2 regions of the Paenibacillus sp. FW101-FHT12H11 genome follow, and region 2 is predicted to be linked to the other one. Evidence: a T-box and tRNA genes for the amino acid it is inferred to sense, from the RefSeq annotation. Region 2 holds a T-box; the other holds one or more tRNA genes.

Region 1 (3,414 bases), on a different contig from region 2:
CATGCAATGACAAAAGCCCGCTAACTCTCAGTAACGAGAGTTAACGGGCTTTACATTTACTGCAGCGGCTGGCCAGACGCCTTGCGCAGTTCATTCGCCAAGCGATTGAATTCCGCTCGGGCCGGAAGCGAAGTCGTCGCCATATAACCGGCAGACAGAAATGGGATAATGACATTGGCATCATGCGTTGTAAGTGGATAGTTCACTGGTGTCAGCGTGTTCCACCAGCCTTCACTTCCATAGGATTCGTCATGATCTATTTGGATGCCATTCTCGGAAACATCATTCAAATATTGATAAATGTTAATGAATGTGGATTTTTTACCGCCGCTCCATGCGTAGGTCTGCCAAAACCTCGAGCAAGCACCTGCTTGCTTCACAGCTTCCATAACCGCATACGACCCATATACCCCGGTGGTATACTCCGGAGTCGCTTCACTTGCCGCTTGGATGTACGCGATAACCGTAGCCATTTGAGCGCTAGTCGCGTCAAAATCGACAGCAAAATAGATACAGCTTCCTGCGGGCTGTCCCAACTGATGAGCCACCTGTACCGCGGTAGCGCCGTCAGCCAATCCTGCGTTTCTACCGCCAAGAGCCCGGTTTGCCGTAGTTTCGAAAACAGATACGATGTCCAAACCTGCTTGGCTGATTCGTTCCGCTTCACTTTTCGTTAAAGCCTTATACCCGCTCGGGACGAGATATCTGGCCACAAACGAGTAGCCATCTTTGACGAAAGCGGCGGCGGTTTGCGCCGTTAAAGGCGTTGAGCAATCAAAACCTTTGGTCACTTTCTATCACCTAATTTCTACTAGTTTGTTACATCATATGCTCGTAGACAATAGATTGCTACCTTCAAATGAGTTGCTATTGAAAGGAAAGCAACAAAAAAGGCTCTTACCTAAGAAGGTAAAAGCCTTTTTGTTAGGACTCCAGTTTTTTTACGGTTCCGAATCGTTTGGCGTTTCTAGCGCGTGCACGCTCGATTTCGATTTCACGATTGCGCGGCTCCGCAGTAGTGACGAGTGAATCCATTAATTGACGTGCAGCTAGCGCAACTTCAGTGACCGCTCGGTTGAAAGCTTCCTCATTTGCCTTGGATGGCGCGGTAAAACCCGAAATTTTTCTAACAAATTGTAAAGAGGCCGCCTGAATCTCAGCATCTGTAGCAACTGGATTGAAGTTAAAAAGCGGCTTAATATTTCGGCACATAGCAAGCAGCTCCTTTGCAAGGCTATAAAGTTACATAAATAATAAAAAACCCTTATTCAAAGGGTTTTCGTACTATGGGCCCAGAGGGACTCGAACCCCCGACCAATCGGTTATGAGCCGACCGCTCTAACCAACTGAGCTATAGGCCCAAATAAAATTTGGTTGCGGGGGCAGGATTTGAACCTGCGGCCTTCGGGTTATGAGCCCGACGAGCTACCGAGCTGCTCCACCCCGCGTCATGTTGCCACTCAACAGCGACAAAAATAAATATACACTAAGCGCGAGTGGTAAGTCAAGCGTTAATTTTTAGATAAAATGCACGAAATTACGTATTGTAACGAACGCCGAAACGTCCCTTTTTCGACTTGAAAACTTCCACTTCTTGTGGGCATTCATACCCATAAATCCACCAGTCTTCTTCCATTCTTTTCGCCAGACAGCCCGCTTGAAACTTGGAATCATATAATTTTGCCCAATATATCCAGTTCATCGCAATCACTCCGTTTTAATGAAATCGATAAACCTATCTTATCCAAAACAGATCAGACTTATGAGTCTCACCTCACGAACATCCTGCATGCACGATAAAATCGAAAAACCGCCTAGCAGTGCTTCATGCACCACCAGGCGATTTATCCATTGAAAGGCTATTGTTTAAACGTTGTAAGGAAACGTTTAACCGTTTCTCCGTATTCGTTCGTAAAGGTCTCATAAACTTTGACTTGGATCGGGAAATCCAGTTGACCGGATCTCGCACTTAGGTCAATTGTGTTCGTACCATTGTACAATCTTCCTTCGCCTGACAAATCTCTCGTTGTTTTTCCAATAGGATTGCCAACTTTATCAAATAACTCAAAGGAAAGCATGTTGTTATACTTATCCGCTGTTACTTGTTTATCCGGTTTGATGTCGAGCTCCAGCTTCAACTTGTAATCATAGGTCAAGGAAGCTTGGTACATCGCTGAAATACTCCAGTCCTTAATATTGATCTCATAAGGGTAAACGTTAAGCACTTTACTCGTTGTCTCGTTGGCCTGAACGGGCACTTTCGCAGTTGCTAGCAGTGACTTATACACCGTATCCCCGCTAACTTGTTGGCTGTATAAGTTCATCTTCAAACCCTCCCCCGTTTCGGAAGCAGGAAGCGCATAGGAATAGCTGACAACATATGAAGCCTTAGGAACAACACTAAGAGCAGTTGCCAACTGTCTTCTTCCTCCATAAGCAAAGCCGTCTTTGCTTACAAGCTCCGTTTGTATCGCTGGAATAGGGACTGGACGATCGCTGTTATTCGTTAGTTTAAATTTGGCAACTGCCGTATTGAATCCATCATCTTCATTGTTGGTAACATGCAGTTCAACAAGCGACACATCGACATTGGACGGTACGAATTTATTCGTTGAATCCAGTTTAACTGGCGTTCCTAATGTGTAATCTGGAGCCGGAATGACGCCTTGTGTCGCCGCTCCAACAGGCAGTAGAATGTTCGCACGCCCTACACGGTAAGTATCTTCTTGCATTTTGCCATCCGCCTGCGAGGCGAAGAAACTCTCTGGCGTCACGACATTCAAACTCGTGAATTCGGTATCCAAATCGGTTGGAATAACGATATGGATATACTTTTTCTCACCCGGATCAAGCACAACGGAAGCTTCGGCACGATCGCCGGAATAAACCTTGCTCTCCGTCTTGCCGTCGATTCCGAAACTCGGCACGGTTTGACGTTCATTCGTTGGATTGACGACCTGAATTTGCACAACAGTAGACACGCCTTTGGCAGTAATTTCTTTGTGGATATCCACAGGAATGAAGCCTACCGATGTCCTCAGTGATGGCAGCGTGAAAGCCTCGCCCCACTTCAGAAGCGCAGAAGCTTTGGTGATTGTGCTGTCACTGCCTTTCCACACGAGCGCCGCGTCAACGGGTACGCTCAGCAGTGTTGTTTCTTTTTTCGGATAAACTTCCATATCCACATCCACAAAGCTAAGCTCACTAAGCTCAGCATCGTCGCTGCGTTCTGCATTCGTTAGATAGCTAAGCTCTTGCTGCGTCTTCGGCAGTATCGACTTTGGATTTTTGGCACTTGGTTGCAGCGTATATTCGATGCCATCCGCCATACGAACACGTAATTCATAATCAGGGACACGAGTTATTTTATCGGTTGTATTTTTAATCCGAATGACGGCTCCCAGCTTCGTTGTA
Region 2 (3,414 bases):
CCACAAAAGCTTCCATCTGCTTGGCCGGGTTCATAAAATCGTAATCCTCCAGCCCCTTCACAACGTTCTGAAGGGTTGTGTTCAATCTGGAGAGTATCCACCGATCTAACTCGTTCTTTGAAGCTTCCTGCGGATGGTCTTCGGCATTGTATTGATCAATGATGGCATACAACGAGTAAAAAGCATGTGTATTATTGATCGTATCTACGACTTTAGACTTCGCTTCGGCTACAATTTGCTTCGAGAACCGCTTGCTGTTCCACGGTGCACTGTCTGCAAGCAGAGACCAGCGGAAGGCATCCGCACCGAATTCTTCAATGATTTCCCAAGGGTCAATCACATTCCCTTTGCTCTTGGACATTTTCAAACCATTCTCATCTAATACATGACCGGTTGAAATTACCCCTTTGTAAGGCAGCTTTCCATTATACAAGGTAGAGACGGCCATCAAGCTGAAAAACCAACCGCGCGTTTGGTCAATCCCCTCGCAGATCATATCGGCAGGATACTGATCCGCGAATTGTTTCTCGTCACCGAACGGATGATGATACTGGGCGAATGGCATCGAGCCGCTGTCGAACCACACATCGATCACTTCCGGCGTCCTTTCCATCGTTCCGCCGCAGGAGCAGCGCAATTTTACAGCATCTACATAGGGCTTATGGAGCTCCAGACTGTCATCGATCGGCGTGATGGATTTCTCATACAGGTCTTTTCTGCTGCCTGGCGCATATTCTGCGCCGCAATCCTGACAAAGCCAGAGGTTGAGCGGAGTGCCCCAATACCGGTTTCGACTGATATTCCAATCGACAAGCTCCTCAAGGAATTTCCCGAAACGGCCTTCGCGGATATGGGACGGGTACCAGTTGACTTGGCTGTTGTTCGCCAGGAGTTGGTCCTTCACAGCCGTTGTTTTGATAAACCAGCTTTCCATCGCATAGTAGAGAAGAGGAGTTTTGCAACGCCAGCAGAAAGGATAGCTATGTTCATAACGTTCTTTGGCAAACAATAGACCGCGTTCCGACAAGCTTTTGACAATATCCACATCGCAATCCTTCACAAAACGTCCGGCAAAGTCGACGACCTCATCCGTATACCGTCCGGCAAGATTCACCACATTTACGAAATCCAGGTTATGCTGGCGGCATGTGCGGTAGTCATCCTCCCCGTGTGCAGGCGCAATATGAACGATACCGGTACCACTTGAGTCACTGACGTAATCGGCATCGACAACGATATGCCCTCGGGTCACCGTGATATAGCCAAAAGGCGGCTCATAGGAGGTCCCGACGAATTCCGCCCCTTTGTGCGTAGATAAGATCTCATAGTCCTCTTTCAATACTTTTTCGGCAAGATTTTTGGCAATGACGTAGACCTTGCCGTTCTTTTTGGCTTTCACATAATCAATGTTCTTGTTTACTGCAAGTGCAACATTCGCTGGAAGTGTCCACGGAGTCGTCGTCCAGGCAAGGAATATTTCCGGCCCTTTCGTGCTGCGAAACTCGACGGTCGCGCTCAAATCTTTGACATCCTCATAACCTTGAGCCACCTCGTGCGAGCTGAGCGTCGTCTGGCAGTCTGGACAATAGGGGCTGACCCGGTGTCCCTTGTAGAGGAGTTCTTTTTTATGAATTTCGGATAAAATGTGCCAGACGGTCTCGATATAATCATTCGTTAAAGTCACATAGGGATGATCCATGTCTGTCCAGTAGGCGATTGCTTCTGTCAATTCGCGCCACTGCTTCTCGTATTCGAAGACGCTGACTTTGCACTTCTCAACAAATTCGGCTATGCCGTACTTCTCGATTTCCTGTTTTCCCGAGATGCCCAACTGCTTCTCCACGCCAAGCTCAACGGGAAGGCCATGTGTATCCCAGCCGGCTTTTCGCACGACACGGTAACCTGACATGGTTTTGTACCGGCCGATAAAATCCTTAATGACACGTCCGAGCACGTGGCCGATATGCGGCTTTCCGTTGGCTGTAGGCGGACCTTCATAGAAGACGAAGTTCGGTTTATCACTCCGATGATCGATCGATGCGCGGAATGTTTCGTTTTGTTGCCATTGATTCAGGATGCGCAGCTCGCGGGCCCTTGCTTTTTCTTTTACATCTACTTTTCTCATACAGATCATCCTCTCCAATTTTAAAATAAAAACAAAAAAATCCCGTCCCATAAGGGACGAGATTGTATCTCGCTATACCACCCTTGTTCCGATTGATCCCTAACTCGATCCTCGGCACCTCCGCCAACGTACCATCATACGCGCCCCATATAACGGCAGGACCCCGGGTCAGCTTACTTAAGTAGCTTCAGCTTTCCTTCTCGGAGAGGATTTTGGGCTAAGTCTTGAACGTTGGCTTTCAGCACAGGGCCAACTCTCTGGGGAACAAGGGATTAGCTTACTCGATCTCGTCAATGAATTTACTCAGAACTTTCAATTAATTCATTTCTACACCTTTTTCGGTAAATTGTCAAATGAATCAGGAAAAAAGGGCATGCATCCGAATCTTTATTTATATCCAGACTTTACCAAGAATTTCCTCTTCCCGGATGGGATAATGGCTATATCAGTTAACTTAAATGAGATGGAGGTCATCCAACGTGTCAAAGTATACGATTTACCCGATGCGTCAACCGGACGATTATGCGGCTGTAGCACCCTTGCTGAATTTGATTTGGTCAGAGCCGACAACAGCTGAACGGCTGCAGCGAGATGAGGAAAGCATTCCCCCAGGCAAGCTGCACTACAATGAGGACGGCGAACTGATGGGATGGGACCGTCCCAAATGGGTTGCGGAAGACGAACACGGGCAAGTGGTCGGTTACGCGATGGCCTGGCGAGCGCCTTGGACGGAGCCCGGAGCCTTAAGTCATACGCTTGTCGTTCACCCGAAACATCGCGGGGTTGGGATCGGAGCAGCCTTATTCAATACGCTCCATCAATGGGCTGCCGAGGTCAGGGCATCACGATTAATTGACTACATGAGAGAAACGGACGAGAGATCGCTTGCTTTTGCGGAACGCCGAGGCTACGTCAAGGAGCGCCACACGTTTGAGTCCGTGCTGAACTTGGCATCGTTTGATGGCGGCTCACTGCATGATGCGATATACCAAGCGCAGCAGACGGGGATTCGCTTCGTTACGTTAGCGGATGAGCCAGGGGATGTTAGCGAGAACAAGCTTTATGAGTTGTACAAAACCACCCATCCGGATATACCCGGCTACTCCGGCAGCTTTCCATGGTTCGAAGAATGGAAAAAGTGGACCATCACGCAATCCGGTGTACGCCCGGAGTGGATACATATCGCCAAGGACGGCGATCGTTACGTTGGCGTTGTCACCCTCCAGCAGAACGAACAAACACGGGCGATGTATCACGAGTTTACAGGCGTGCTGTCGGAATACCGGGGC

Evidence for each region. The T-box of region 2 lies ahead of ileS (isoleucine--tRNA ligase). A T-box ahead of a tRNA ligase gene usually reads a tRNA of that ligase, here a tRNA-Ile.
Region 1: it encodes a tRNA-Ile, which carries the amino acid that the T-box ahead of ileS (isoleucine--tRNA ligase) is inferred to sense. The anticodon was not compared.

What each region holds. Positions count from the first base shown of each region.
Region 1 covers NZ_JBYTCO010000010.1:140,393-143,806, forward strand. The annotation lists gene AC3WTJ_RS28805 (hypothetical protein) at 1-10, shown strand, start outside; gene AC3WTJ_RS28810 (DUF1906 domain-containing protein) at 57-791, opposite strand; gene AC3WTJ_RS28815 (DUF2277 domain-containing protein) at 925-1,212, opposite strand; tRNA gene AC3WTJ_RS28820 (tRNA-Ile) at 1,288-1,361, opposite strand; tRNA gene AC3WTJ_RS28825 (tRNA-Met) at 1,372-1,448, opposite strand; gene AC3WTJ_RS28830 (hypothetical protein) at 1,538-1,702, opposite strand; gene AC3WTJ_RS28835 (hypothetical protein) at 1,860-3,414, opposite strand, start outside.
Region 2 covers NZ_JBYTCO010000015.1:69,222-72,635, forward strand. The annotation lists gene ileS (isoleucine--tRNA ligase) at 1-2,125, opposite strand, end outside; T-box leader at 2,175-2,428, opposite strand; gene AC3WTJ_RS35000 (GNAT family N-acetyltransferase) at 2,605-3,414, shown strand, end outside.